2 regions of the Microbacterium phyllosphaerae genome follow, and region 1 is predicted to be linked to the other one. Evidence: riboswitches for the same ligand, from Rfam matches in the RefSeq annotation. Region 1 holds a riboswitch; the other holds the start of a gene.
What was found. Region 1 has a riboswitch for thiamine pyrophosphate ahead of JOF42_RS17775 (ECF transporter S component). Riboswitches for the same ligand answer to the same signal wherever they lie in the genome.
Positions count from the first base shown of each region.

Region 2: another riboswitch for thiamine pyrophosphate. It lies ahead of thiM (hydroxyethylthiazole kinase); the one in region 1 lies ahead of JOF42_RS17775 (ECF transporter S component).

Region 1 covers NZ_JAGIOA010000001.1:121,741-129,052, forward strand. Annotated here, with positions in the region: gene JOF42_RS00560 (energy-coupling factor transporter transmembrane component T family protein) at 1-314, opposite strand, end outside; gene JOF42_RS00565 (ABC transporter ATP-binding protein) at 314-1,771, opposite strand; gene JOF42_RS17775 (ECF transporter S component) at 1,768-2,427, opposite strand; TPP riboswitch at 2,421-2,530, opposite strand; gene JOF42_RS17780 (D-alanyl-D-alanine carboxypeptidase family protein) at 2,613-4,277, shown strand; gene JOF42_RS00575 (ABC transporter ATP-binding protein) at 4,459-6,702, opposite strand; gene JOF42_RS00580 (ABC transporter ATP-binding protein) at 6,699-7,312, opposite strand, start outside.
Region 2 covers NZ_JAGIOA010000001.1:2,973,914-2,981,225, forward strand. Annotated here, with positions in the region: gene argC (N-acetyl-gamma-glutamyl-phosphate reductase) at 1-423, opposite strand, end outside; gene JOF42_RS14020 (bifunctional hydroxymethylpyrimidine kinase/phosphomethylpyrimidine kinase) at 668-2,818, opposite strand; gene thiM (hydroxyethylthiazole kinase) at 2,815-3,663, opposite strand; TPP riboswitch at 3,654-3,747, opposite strand; gene JOF42_RS14030 (NAD-dependent epimerase/dehydratase family protein) at 3,771-4,736, opposite strand; gene JOF42_RS14035 (ribonuclease FAU-1 family protein) at 4,801-5,517, opposite strand; gene pheT (phenylalanine--tRNA ligase subunit beta) at 5,616-7,312, opposite strand, start outside.

The DNA of each region.
Region 1 (7,312 bases):
GATCCGTCGCTGACGCGCATCACGAACCACTCGACATGGATCGTGCCGCTGGTGGCGCCGTAGAGCGCGATGGTCACGGCGCTCAGCGGCGCGGCGATCCACAGCACGGCCGTGCGGGTCCAGAACTCCTTCGCGCGGAGGCCAGCGAGAAGCAGCAGCGGGATCTCGAGCAGCAGCGCGACGGATGCCGAGACGACATCGATCGTCAGCACGAGGGGCAGCGCGATGAGCAGCGCCGCGGCGAGTTTGGCCAGGGCGGAGCGCGGCGCGATCGGTCCCGGTCGGTCGACGCGGGCGGTGAGCGGATCGATCATCAGCGCACCTCGATCCGTCGAGCGTGCAGGGCGTCGAGCACGGCCTCGTCATGGCTGATCGCGACGACCGCGGTGCCCTCGTCGCGCAGACGGGCGATGAGGCCGACGAGCTCGGCCCAGGTCGTCGCATCCTGTCCGAACGTGGGCTCGTCGAGCACCAGCATCCTGGGCCGGGTGGCGAGTGCCGCGGCCACCGTGAGCCGCCTCTTCTCTCCGCCCGAGAGTGTGTACGGATTCGCACCGGCCAGGGCGGTGAGCCGCAGCCGTTCGAGGAGGTCGTCGACCCGCACGGCGATCTCGGGCTCGGGGAGCTTCAGAGCTCGGGGGCCGACCGACAGCTCGTCGCGCACGGTCTTCGCGAGCAGCTGATGCTCGGGCGTCTGCATCACGGTGGCGATGCGGGTGAGCAGCGCACGCGACGACCAGCGGAAGGGGTCGGACTTCTCCCCCGCGGCGAGCGCCGGCAGTGCCGAGACGCGACCGTTCTCGGCGGGGATGAGGCCGGCGAGAGTGAGACCCAGCGTCGACTTGCCCGCACCGTTGGCGCCGGTCACACCGAGTGCCTCGCCGGCGCGCACGTCGAGATCGAAGGGTCCGGCCACGGCGAGTCCGCGGCGTCGCGACACCGTGAGCCCGCGCGCTCCGAGCAGGGGTTCCCCCGGTGGGCGCGACGGCGCGGGCGGAGTGGCCGGCGGATGCCCCGGAACCCACACTCCGGATGCCGCGAGCTCGGCGCCGCGGGCACCGAGCACCTCGTCCGGGCTGCCGTCGGCGAGGACGACCGTCCCCCCAGGATCGGCGCCGAGCACGATCACTCGGGTGACCAGCGGCAGCCAGACGTCGATGCGATGCTCGATCACGACGAGGGTCGCACCACTGACATCCAGCGCCGCGGCGACGGCATCCCGCACATCCTGCACGCCCTGCGGGTCGAGGTTGGCGGTCGGCTCGTCGAGCAGGATCGCACCCGGCCGCATCGCGAGCACACCGGCGAGCGCGAGACGCTGCTTCTGGCCGCCTGACAGCGCCGCGGTCGAGCGATCGAGCGCGGCGTCGAGCTCGACGGCATCCAGAGCCTGCCGCACCCGCTGCCAGATCTCGTCGCGAGGGACTCCGAGGTTCTCGCATCCGAACGCGACGTCGTCGCCCACCCTCGCGAGGATCGTCTGGGTGTCGGGGTCCTGCAGCACCATGCCGACGCGACCGCGGGCCTCGGTCGGCGGCTTCCCGTCGACCAGCAGCGCACCCTGCGTCTCGCCCTCGTCTGCGCCGCCGAGCACGCCACCGAAACCCTGCAGCAGAGTGGACTTGCCCGAGCCCGAGGCGCCGAGCAGCAGCACCCGCTCCCCCGGTTCGATGCGCAGCTCGACGTCGCGCACCGCCCAGCGGACGCGCGTCGCGTACCGCCACCCCCAGCCGCGGGCTTCGAGGGTGGCGGGCGTCGTGAGCGCGCTCACACCCGTGCGGTGACCTCGCGGCCGGCGGCGAACCGGCTCAGGGCTCCCGTCGCCGCGAGTCCTCGGGCGATCAGCCAGGCACCGAGTCCCGCGATCACGGCACCCGAGATGGTGGTCGAGACGATGTAGACCGTGGTGAAGAGCGTGTCGGCGCCCACGTACCAGAGGATGCGGTCGTTGATGCCGCAGGCGAGGCCCGCTCCCGCTCCCGCCAGCATCACGACCGGCAGACGCCAGACGCCGTAGAGGAAGATCAGGAAGATCAGCTCGGCACCGAGACCCTGCACGAGACCCGAGACGATCGTCAGCGGTCCCCATGCGTTGCCGACGAGAGCCGAGATGATGGCGGCGACCAGCTCGGTGTAGAGCGCAGCGCCGGGCTTGCGGATGATGAGACCGCCGAGCACGCCGGCGATCAGCCAGGGCCCCGCGAGCAGCCCCTGCACGCCGGGGAGGAGCGGGGTGAGGATGCTGCTCGGCACCTCGTAACCGACGTTCCAGAGCAGGAAGACCAGCGCGCAGGCGACCGCGATGACGCTGGCGACGACGATGTCGACCACCCTCCAGCGCCAGAGCTCGGGACGACCGAGGCCCTTCGATGCGGAGGCGGTGGCGTACGGCGATTCCGTGGTGGATCCGGACGTGGATGTACTCATCAGTGACTCCTCCCTGCGCTGGCATGACCCAGATCAGGTTCGACGGTCGAAGCGCGATTCGCTCCCTCTCAGCCCGGCTCGCCGGACTCCCGTGGTTGTGCTGTCGATCTTACCCAGTGCCGACACTCGCGTCTGCTCCTGTTGCAGCGCCGCGGATCTGAGCGCGAGTTCGGTACCGTGAGGAGGTGACCGCTCCTGACTCCGCCGAGGCCACTGCTTCCGATGCGCCCGCCGACGCATCGTCCGACGGCAGCGACACGGAGGCGACGACGGCGGTGGACCGCAGCGAAGCCGTCGACGCAGAGGCGACGGCACCCGTCGCAGACGACGCCGACGCCGACGCGGAGCCGACGGACCCGGCCCCGGACACTGATGCCGCCGATGACGACGCAACTGTCGACGCGCACTCGACGGCGCCCGTCGCAGACGGTTACGCCGTCGACGCGGATGCCGTCGAGGATCTCGACGACGCCCCCGATGTGCAGTGGGCGGAGGGCGCCAGCGGAGGGACCCCTCTGACGTGGGTCGACCCCGCGACCGTCGCGCAGCGGACGACGGATGGGTCGCTCGACGATGACGCCGACGCCGACGCCGGAAGTGCACTTCTGCAGGGCGCGCGACTGCGCCCGGCGATCGCGCGCCCCGGTCTTCTCGTTCCCTTGGGCGTGCTCGTCGGACTCGTCGCCGCCTACGCGGGGACGACTCTGCTCTGGCCGCTGCACGAGGTGCCGCCGACGGTCCAGGCGGTCGAGCTCGCACCGACGGCCGCCCCTGCGGCCACTGTCACCTGGCCCACGCAGGGAAGCGCGGCAGTCGGCGTCGGTGGACTCTCGACCAGCTCGTCGTCTCTCGATGCTGCGGCGATCGCGAGCGTCACGAAGGTGGTCTCGAGCCTGATGGTGCTCGATCAGATGCCGCTGGCCGTGGGCGAGCAAGGTCCGGAGTTCCGGTTCACGTGGTCCGACAGCATGGAGTACTGGGAGTACCGTCGCTCGGATCAGTCGGCGCTCGACGTGCCCGTGGACGGCACCCTCACCGAGTTCCAGCTCCTCCAGGGCACGCTCCTGGGCTCCGCGAACAACTACATCGACCGTCTTGCGCGCGAGGTTTGGGGATCGGAGTCGGCCTTCACGTCGGCTGCCGCCACCTGGCTGCGCGATCGCGGACTCGACGGGATCACGATCATCACGCCCTCCGGGTTCGACGACCGCAACAGAGCCACTCCCGAGTCGCTCGTCGCTCTCGCCGAGCTGGCGATGCAGAATCCGGTGTTCGCGGGAATCGTCGGCACGCCGTCGGTCGACCTCCCCGGCGCCGGAACCGTGAAGAACACGAACGGGATGCTGGCGGATGCCGGTGTCGTCGGCGTCAAGACCGGCACGCTCGGCGACAGCTGGAACCTGCTGACGGCCAAGGACATCACCATCGACGACACGACGGTGCACCTGTACGCCGCCGTGCTCGGACAGGCCGATGACGAGCAGCGGCTCGCCCAGACCCGATCGCTGTTCTCGCAGGTGGAGGCCGTGCTGCAGGCGCAGGCTCCCGCCGTCGCGAAGGGCACGGTCGTCGGCGAGGTCACCACACTGTGGGGCACGACGACGGACGTCGTGACGGATGCCGATGCCGACGTCGTGCTGTGGAACGGCGCGACCGCGCAGACGACGTCGACCTTCCACCTCGGAGACAGTCGCGAGTCGGGCGACGAGATCGGGACGGTGACGAGCACCGGCCCGCTGAACACCGTGACGACGTCGGTATCGCTGGCGGATGACGTCGAGGCGCCGAGTCCGTGGTGGCGCCTGACCCATCCTTTCGAGCTCCTCGGCATCACCGACGAGCAGCGCTGAGCGGGTCTCGCCCTCTCTGCACGACAGGCGCGCCTCTGCACGGGCAGGCGCGCCTCTGCACGGGCAGGCGCGCCTCTGCACGGGCAGTCGCGCCTCTGCACGACAGGCGCCTCTCTGCACGACAGACGCCCCGCTCCGAGTTAACGGGGCGGGGCGTCCGACTGTTCACGCCGTGCGCGCGTCAGGCGTTCTGCTCACCGGCATCCGGCCGTTCGACGATCGCCTGTGCTGCCGCCGCCTCGGCACCGGGCACTTGCGCTCCGACCGAGACGCCGACCTGTGCGGCTGCAGCCTCGTCGTCGGCGTCGCCGCTGACGACCACCGGGGTCGTGCCGGTGAGCGAGTCCTCGGCATCGATGTCGGTCGCCGCCTGCTCGAACTGCGACTGGTACAGACGCCAGTAAGCGCCCTGCGCCGAGATCAGCTCGTCGTGCGTGCCCTTCTCGACGATGTCGCCGTGCTCCATCACGAGGATGAGGTCGGCGTCGCGGATGGTCGACAGGCGGTGTGCGATCACGAACGACGTGCGTCCCTGCCGCAGAGCCGCCATCGCGTGCTGCAGCAGCACCTCGGTGCGGGTGTCGACCGCCGACGTGGCCTCGTCGAGGATGAGGATCGACGGCTGGGCGACGAACGCCCGCGCGATCGTGATGAGCTGGCGCTCACCCGCCGAGACGTTCGACGCGTCCTCGTCGAGAACGGTGTCGTACCCCTCGGGGAGGGCGTGCACGAAGCGGTCGACGTAGGTCGCCTTGGCGGCCTCGAGGACCTCTTCGTCGGTCGCCGTGGAGCGGCCATACCGGATGTTCTCGCGGATGCTTCCGGCGAACAGCCACGGGTCTTGCAGCACCATGCCGGTGCGTGACCGCAGCTGGTCGCGCGTGACCTCGGAGATGTCCTGACCGTCGAGCAGGATGCGCCCGCCGTTCAGCTCGTAGAACCGCATGATCAGGTTGACGAGAGTCGTCTTTCCGGCTCCCGTGGGGCCGACGATCGCGACGGTCTGACCCGGCTCGACACGGAACGAGAGGTCGGTGATGAGGGGGCGCTCGGGAGTGTACGAGAATGCGACGTTCTCGAACTCCACGACACCCTTGCCCTCGGCGATCGCCGGAGCGTTCGCCTCGTCGGCCTCCTGCTCTTCGGTGTCGAGCAGCTCGAACACCCGCTCGGCCGACGCCGTTCCGGACTGCACGACCGCAGCCATGCCACCCAGTTCCGACAGCGGCTGCGTGAACTGCTGCGAGTACTGGATGAACGCCTGCACGTCACCGAGACGCAGCTGTCCGTTCGCGACCATGAGACCACCGAGCACGGCGATGCCCACGTAGGTGAGGCTGCCGACGAAGGTCATCGCGGGCATGATGATGCCCGAGAGGAACTGTGCCTTGAAGCTCGCCTGGAACAGCTCCTCGTTCTCGTCCTTGAACTTGTCGAGGGCGTCCTGCTCGCGTCCGAAGACCTTCACGAGCGCGTGACCCGAGAACGCCTCCTCGACGCGCGCGTTCAGACGGCCGACCTTGCGCCACTGCGTTCCGAACGCCTTCTGCGACCGCGGTCCGATCACGCCGAAGATCACACCCATGAGCGGGAGCGCGACGAGCGCGACGAGCGCGAGCTGCCAGGAGATCGAGAACATCAGCACCAGCACGCCCACGACCGTGAGCACGGCCGTGATCGCACCCGACAGCGACTGCTGCATGGTCTGGGTGATGTTGTCGATGTCGTTCGTGACACGAGAGATCAGGTCGCCGCGCTGCACCTTGTCGAAGTAGGACAGCGGCAGACGGTTGATCTTCGCCTCGACCTGCTCGCGCAGGCGCCACATGGTGCGCACCATGATGACGTTGATCACGTAGCCCTGAATCCAGCTCAGGAAGGCGGCCACGATGTAGATCGCGAGGACCGCGATGATGACCCACCGGAGCGCGTCGAAGTCCACGCCGTCGCCGACCTGGAAGCTGCCGAGCGCGGCGACCTGATTCGCGAAGTCGTCCTGTCCGCCCTGGCGGAGCAGGGCGACCACGTCGTCCTGCGACGTCCCTGCCGGGAAGCCCGGGAAGTCGCCGTTCGGCATCCCGAGCTGCACCGAGATGAAGCCCTTGTAGATGAGGTTCGTGGCCTCACCGAGAACCTTCGGAGCGGCGACCGTGAGCACGACGCCCACGGCACCGGCGATCGACACCAGGACGAACCAGACGGCCGACGGCTTGAGCAGCCCGATCATCCGGGTGAAGCTCTTGCCGAAGTTGTCGGCCTTGCCCGGCGCGACGCTGTCCCAGCCGCCGCCGTTCTGCCGTGCCTTCTCGGCGAGTTCGGCCTCGTACTTCTCTTCGTCGGTGAGTTCCGGCTCGACGGTGGTCGTGGCTGCGGCCTGCGCAGCAGCGCGACCGCGTCGGGTCTTGGGTGCGTTCTGCTCGCTCATGCGTCCACCCCCAGCTGCGACTCGACGATCTCTCGATAGGTCGAGCTCGTCTCGAGGAGTTCCTCGTGAGTGCCGACGCCGACCATGGTGCCCCCTTCGAGCACGACGATGCGATCCGCATCAGTGATGGACGAGACGCGCTGCGCGACCACGATCTTGGTCACATGCGGCAGTTCTCGCCACAGCGCCTGCCGAAGCCGCGCATCGGTCGTGAGGTCGAGCGCCGAGAACGAGTCGTCGAACACGAGGATCTGCGGCTGGCGCACGATCGCGCGGGCGATCGCGAGACGCTGACGCTGACCACCGGAGACGTTCGTGCCGCCCTGGGTGATGCGCGACTCGAGCCCGTCGGGCATCTCCTCGACGAAGTCGCGGCCCTGGGCGATCTCGAGCGCGTGCCACAGCTCGTCGTCCGTCGCGTCCTCACGGCCGTAGCGCAGGTTGGACGCGACGGTACCGGTGAACAGGAACGGGCGCTGCGGCACCAGGCCGATCGTGGCCCAGAGCGATTCGACATCGGCCTCGCGGACATCGGAGCCGCCGACGAAGACAGCGCCACCCGAGACATCGAAGAGCCGAGGGATCAGTGAGACGAGCGTGGTCTTGCCCG
Region 2 (7,312 bases), 2.9 Mb from region 1:
GCCGCGCAGCGTCTCGCGCTGCTTCACCCCGTCGACCAGGAGCTCGGGGACGCCGTACGCCCACGGTTCGTGGAAGTCGCCCCCGTAGAACGCATCCCACGAATCCTGCGACGTCAGCCGATGGTCGGCGCCCGCGTCGATCACGAGAGGAGTGTCGCCGAGGGCGTCGGTGTACTGACCCGACTGACCGTGCGGAAGCGCGAGGAAGACGATGTCGTGACCGGCGAGGATCTCGGGCGTCGTGTCCTGCAGAGTCAGGTGTGCGAGGGAGCGCAGATGCGGCTGGTGCTGCACGAGCGGCTGGCCTGCGTTCGAGTGCGCCGTGACGGTGCGGATCTCGATGTCGGGATGCGACGCGAGGAGGCGCAGGATCTCGCCGCCCGCGTAGCCGGATGCGCCGGAGACGGCGACGGAGTACGTCATGCTTCTACCTTAACGGTCGGACCCCGTGTCGAACTCGGGGTGCAGTGTCGGGAACCGGGGCGGCGACACCGGCACTCGACCGCCGTGCGTACGCAGGCAGAAGCGCAGGGTCGCCTAGAGTCGGCGGCCGCTGCGGCGTCGGCGCACGGCGATGACGCTCGGAACGAGCGTCAGAGTTGCGGTGGCGGCCGAAGGCATGCCGCGACGATAGCGCGCTCGTCGCGGCATGCGCAAATCGGTTCCGTCACGCAGAGACGGCGGAGGCGAACGGGGCGGCGAAGAAGGCGAGCTCGTGGGCGCTCGACACCTCGAATGCTCGGAGCATCCGATCCCGTGCGGTCGGCGCGGCGATCGCCGCTGCGTCCGCGACGAGGGTGATCGCCTGATCCGTCGCATCCTCGAACGCCGGGTCCGCATAGGTGGCGAGCCACGTGGCGTACGGATGCCGGGGATCCCGCGCATAGTCGCCGAATTCGCCCGCGTGCAGGCGCCGGCCGAGATCGGTGTAGAGCCAGAAGCACGGCAGCACCGCGGCGATCAGCTCGGCGTAATCGCCGCCGAACGCCACGGAGCGCAGGTGGTCCAGGTACGCGACGGTCGCCGGCGCGGGAGAGGCGGCGAACGTCGAGGCATCCACGCCCTCGTCGGGCGTCAGCCACGACGCGTGCAGCTCGAGCTCGCCGATGATCGCACCCTCGGCGGAGTGCGCCCAGAACGCCTGTTCGCGCGGAGTGGGAGCGAGGCGTGAGGCTTCCGCGAGCACGCGCGCGTACTCGCGGAGATAGAGCGCATCCTGGGCGAGATAGAACAGGAACGGGTCCCGGGCGAGCGTGCCGTCGGCCAGACCCCGGATGAACGGGAGCTCGTCGATGCTCGCCCTCACCGCCGCCGTGCGCTGCCACCACTCGGCGCGGATCTCTTCGGGCGCGCGGTTCGTCTCGACGCCGCCCCGCGCCCACAGACCTGCGAAGTGGTTGATCGGTCCGTGACCGCGCCCGACCTGGAGCCCCTCGCTCTCGCGCAGGGACTCGCGAAGCCACGACCGGGTCGAGGCGACGGCGTCGACGGGCGTCTCCCCCCGAGCGAGGCGCGTGGCGAGCGCGGATGAGAGCGAACAGCCGGTGCCGTGCGTGTTCGCGGTGCGGATCCGCGTGCCGGGGAACTCCCGCCGCACACCCCGGGCGACGTCCACGAGCGCATCGGGAACATCGTCGCCGTCGAGGTGTCCGCCCTTCACCAGCACCGCGGCGCCGATCATCGCCGACAGCTCCTCCGCTGCGGCGAGCGCATCGGCCCATCCGGAGATCGAGCGCCCCGCGAGCACCGCGAGCTCTTCGAGGTTGGGGGTCACGACGTGTGCACGCCGGAGGAGTTCGCGCAGCGCCGCCTCCGCGTCCTGGTCGAGCAGCCGGTCGCCGCTCGTGGCGACCATGACCGGGTCGAGCACGACGATCGGCGGTCGGACGACGTCGAGCCACTCGGCGACCGTTCGGATGACGTCGGCGTTCGCGAGCATCCCGATCTTGACCGCGTCGACGACGATGTCGTCGGAGATCGCGTCGAGCTGCTGTCGCAGGAAGGCCGCCAGCGGTACGTGCAGGCCGCTGACGCCGGTGGTGTTCTGGGCGGTCAGCGCGGTCAGCGCCGCCATTCCGTAGCCGCCGTGGGCAGCGATCGATTTGAGGTCGGCCTGGATCCCCGCGCCTCCCGAGGGATCGCTCCCGGCGATGCTGAGCACCCGCGGTGTGCCGGCCGCCCGCCACCGACGCACGAACGCCTCCGCGGTCGCCGTCGGATCCGCCGCCGCGCACAGCGCCGAGACCACCGCGAGCCCGGCCGCACCGGCATCCCGAAGCCGCTCGGTGTCGTCGATGGCCACGCCTCCGATCGCCACGCACGGGAGCGCGGTCGCCTCGACGAGGGCACGGAAACCCTCGACGCCGAGGGCCGGCGGATGATCGGGCTTGGTGGTGGTCGGGCGGATCACGCCGACGCCCAGGTAGTCCACGGTGCCGGGCGGCAGCGCTCGCACCGCTTCGAAGTGGTCCGCGTTGTTCGCCGTGAGCCCGATGAGCGCCTCGGGGCCCAGCGCCTCACGCGCACGCAGCACGGAGGCGTCCCCCTGCCCGAGATGCACACCGTCGACCCTCGCACCCTGCTTCCGTGCGGCGAGTGCGGCGTCGAGGCGGTCGTTCACGACGAGGAGCGCGCGTCCGTCGATCACGCGTGACAGTTCGAGCAGCTGCGCCGTGGTCTCGGCATCCGTCGCCGTCTTGTCACGCAGCTGCACGATGCGCACGCCGCCGTCGACCGCCTGACGGACGGTCTCCACGACTCCGCGCTCTCCGCAGAGGTCCGGGTCGGTGACCAGATAGAGCGAGAGGTCCGCGATCACAGCGCACGCTCCTCGATGTGCGCCGCAGCGGCGAGGTCGTGCGGCTGTACAGACGCGAGCGCGTCGAGGAGCTCGACCGCGAAGCTGCCGGGACCCGAGGCTCGCATCGCCGCACGTTCTGCGGCGACCGTGTAGGCCAGGCTGGCAGCGGCCACGGCGACGAGGGATTCGGTGCCTGTCGTGCGCGCCGCGCCCAGGAACGCGGCCATCACGGCACCCAGAGCACAGCCTCCCCCGGTGACGCGGGTGAGCAGTTCGTCGCCGTTCGCGATGCGCACGACGCGGTGGCCGTCGGTGATGAGGTCGACGGCACCGGACACCGCGACGACGGAACCGTGACGGACGGCGAGCGCGACAGCCGCGTCGATGGCGGCGTCCGGCGTATCGGTCGCGTCGACGCCTCGCCCGCCCGCACTCAGCCCGGCGAGCGCGAGGATCTCGGAGGCGTTCCCCCGGATCGCCGTGGGACGCGCGGCGACGAGGTCGTGCGCGAGCGCGGTGCGCACGGGCAGCGCCCCGATCGCGACGGGATCGAGCACCCACGGGGTGCCCGCGGCATTCGCGCCGGCGACGGCCTCCAGGCTCGCCTCCCGCTGCTCGGGTGTGGGCGTGCCGAGGTTGATCAGCACCCCGGACGCGACTCCCGCGAAGAGCCCCGCCTCGTCGACGATGTCGACCATGGCGGGTGCGGCGCCGAGAGCCAGCAGCACGTTGGCCGTGAAGCCCGTGACGACGGTGTTCGTGATGCAGTGGGTCAGCGGTGGTGTCTCGCGGAGCGCGGACAGCAGCTCGGCAGCCGTGGCCGCCAGGGTCGATTCGGATTCTGGACGCAGACGATCGCTCAATGCGACATCCCTTCGCTAGTACGAACTAGATCAGGTTCGACGGGTCTGTTCTCAGCCGCGGATGCGGCACCCCGTGTCACTGCTCGAAGTCTAGCGACGACCGGTGATCAGCTCAGCAGCTGCACCAGCGCGAGCTCATCCGAGCGGGTGAGGCCGGCACGCCTGTCCCGATCGATCCCTCTCGCCTGCTCGTCGGCGATGACGACCGCGACGGTCTCGTCGAGCGGTCGCAGGTCGCCGCCCGCGGCGCAGTACCGGGCGTTGGCTCGGGTCATGAAGCCCGTCATATCGGCGGGCAGCCAGAGGGGCAGCGAGCGCTCCCCCGCCCAGAATTCGACGCCGTTCTCGACGAGCCAGTCGTCCTCAGCCACCACCGTGTCGCCCCGGTGATCAGCGAGCCGCCTGACGGTCGCGAGGACGTCGGCGAGCGGATGCCGGTCACCAATCGCGTTGATCACACCGGTGGCCGAGGTCGTGGCGATGAACTCCGACAGGTCGTCGACGTCGATGACCTGCGTACTGCGGCCTTCGGCGTTCGGGAGCAGAACCGGTCCGTCCACGGCCCTGAGGAATGCCGCCGCCCAGTATCCGAATCGATCACTCGGGTCGCCCTCGCCGACGATCAGCCCGGGGCGCACGATCAGCGCTCGCTCGCCCAGTGCGCGCACGGCGCTCTCGGCCGCGACCTTCTGCGCGCCGTACTCGTACTCGTCCCCGGGCTGGGCCGGCGCGTGCACGGAGGCCGTCTCGTCGGCACCGATGGTGGCGTCGTCGGAGTACACCGACATCGACGAGACGTAGGTCCAACGGGCGGCTCGCTCCCCGAGAGCGGCGACCGCCGCCGCCACGTGCGCCGCGTTCGATGAGATGTCGATCACCTGATCCCAGTCGCGACCCGAGACGGTGTCGTACGCGGCCGGGTCGTCGCGGTCGGCCAGCACGAGGCTCGCCCCCTCAGGCGACGGACGTCCTCCCCGTGCGAGGCACATCACGGTCGCCCCGTTCACCAGCATCCGTCGGGCGATCCGACCCGACAACCAGCCTGTTCCGCCGAGGATCAGCACATCTGTCATGCACCCATGCCATCAGCATCCGTGCCCGAGGGGAAGGGCCTTCCGCTCAGGGCGGATGCCGTGCTCACGGCCGGCGCAGGTCGGAGAGCCCGGTCAGCTCAGGCATGGTCCACGACGGGTCGGGGCGCCAGGCCTGCCACCGCGGATCGAACGGCCACTCACCCGAGTGGAACGACTCGATCGCCGCATCCGCATGACGCTCGATCTGTGCGGCCTGCTCCCGCGTGAGCCGCCCCTGTGCGATGGCGGCGACGAGTTCGTCCTCGTCCTTGAGTGAGATCCTGCCGTCGGGTTCGATCTCGACGTCGAGGATGTGATCCGACGAGTAGGTGTCGCGGTCCGTACGCAGATGCGCGTTCTCGAGGTTGACGTACCACCCGGCGAACTGCCAGTCCGGTCCGCTCACCTCGCTCCAGAACAGCCACACGGACCACGCGGCCCCCGCGGGGGCGATACGCAGGATCCCGTTGCCCCACCACTCCTCGACGATGCGGGTCCGCGGCTCGAGCCACCGACGCTCCAGCGGCACCGTGCGCACCCGCTCACCCGCCGGAGTCCCCTGGCCCTCCTGCAGCGTGCCCGGTGCGAGCCAGGCCACGAGCCCGCGCGCGTCGTCGCGGACCACGCGCATGGGCGTGATGGTCGATGCGTCACCCGGCTGCCAGCCCGGCTTGCGGTAGTGCCAGTCGATCTGATCGCCCGGCTGGAGGAACGGCCCCTCGCCCATCGCACGGACACCGTCGGGCACCGCCGCAGGGGTGCTGTGGGGAAGGATGCTCATCTCCACACGCTACCTCGGGCGCCCCGCGAGGGCGTGGAGGCGGGAGCACACGAACGCGACCTGCACCCCTCTCAGGAGGCAGGTCGCGTTCACGCGGATCAGTCGCGGAGGGTCGCGCCGAAACGCTCGGACGCGACGGCGACTCCCGCGAGCTTCGCCTCGGTCGCCTCGGCAGCCGTGAGGGTGCGGTCGTCCGCGCGGAACCGGAGCGCGAACGTCAGGCTCTTCTCCCCCTCGGCGAGTCCCTCGCCGCGGTAATCGTCGACGAGACGGATCGCCTCGAGCATCTTCCCGGCGCCCTCGGTCAGCGCAGCACGGACCTCACCTGCCGGCACATCGACGCCGAGCACGAGCGAGACGTCCTGCGTGGCGGCGGGGAACGTCGACAGCGAGGCGGCGACGGCACGGGCATCCGCCAGCGCGAGGACGCCGTCGAGGTCGAGTTCGAGCACCGTGGCACGACCGGGAAGGTCGGCACCGGACGCCACGTCGGGGTGCAGTTCGCCGACGTATCCGACCTCGGTGTCGCCGACGGACAGCACGCCCGTGCGCCCCGGGTGCAGCGCGGCACGCTGCCCCTGGACGACGTCGATGTCGACGCCTGCGGCCGCGGCGATGACCCGAGCCGCATCGAGCGCCTCGGACAGACCAGCCGGCTCTGCGGCTCGGCCGGGCTGCCGTGCGATCACGTTGCCCGTGAGCAGCACTGCGACGTGGCGATGCTGCGGCGGGATCGACGCGTTCAGCGCGGCGAGCGTCTCATCCGACGGGCGAGCACCGAGCGGAGGCACCTCGTCGGTGCCGTACTCGACGCCCGGCTCCGGGAGGAAGACGACGCCGGTCTCGAACAGGGCGAGGTCGGTGAGGCCTCGCGAGATGTTGCGGTGCGCGGTCTGCAGGAGCCCGGGGATGAGCGAGCGGCGCAGGAACGGAGCGGATCCGTCGAGCGCGTTCGCGAGCCGGATGCTGGGCAAATGCTCGCCCGACGCCGATCCGTGCAGATCGTTCTCCGCCTCGGTGGTGAAGGGGAAGGACGGCGTCTCGACGAAGCCGGCAGCGGCCAGCGCGTCGGACACCCGACGACGGCCCTGCTGGTGCGCGGTCAGGCCACGGCCGGACGGCGGCGTGGGCAGCACCGAGGGGATACGGTCGAGACCGTGGATGCGGGCGACCTCCTCGGCGAGCGACCACTTGTCGGTGAGGTCGGGGCGCCAGGTCGGCGGGATGACGGTCCAGCCGGCATCCGTCGCGGTGACGTCCGCGCCGATCGTCGTCAGCGCGCCCTCGATCTCGGCGTCGGTGTAGTCGACGCCGATCAGGCCCTGCACGAAACCGGTCGGCAGCTCGATGTCGGCGACGAAGACCTCGGCGAAGAGGGCGCCACCCTCCTCGGTGAGCGACCCGCCGGCGAACTCGACCATCAGGTCGGCGGCGCGGCGAGCAGCGACGAAGGGCACCAGGGGGTCGACGCCGCGTTCGAAGCGCTTGGAGGCCTCGCTCGGCAGCTTGTGCCGACGGGCGGTGCGCGCGATCGTGATGGGGTCGAAGATCGCCGCCTCGATGAGCACGTTGTGCGTGGTGTCGCTCATCTCGGTGGTGCCGCCGCCCATGACACCGGCGAGGCCGATCGGACCCGACTCGTCCGTGATGAGCAGGTCTTCGCCATGGAGCGTGCGTTCCTGGCCGTCGAGAGTCGTCATCTTCTCGCCGGTGTTCGCGCGGCGCACGGTGATCCCGCCTGCGAGCTTGTCGAGGTCGTAGCCGTGGAGCGGCTGGCCGAGCTCGAGCATCACGT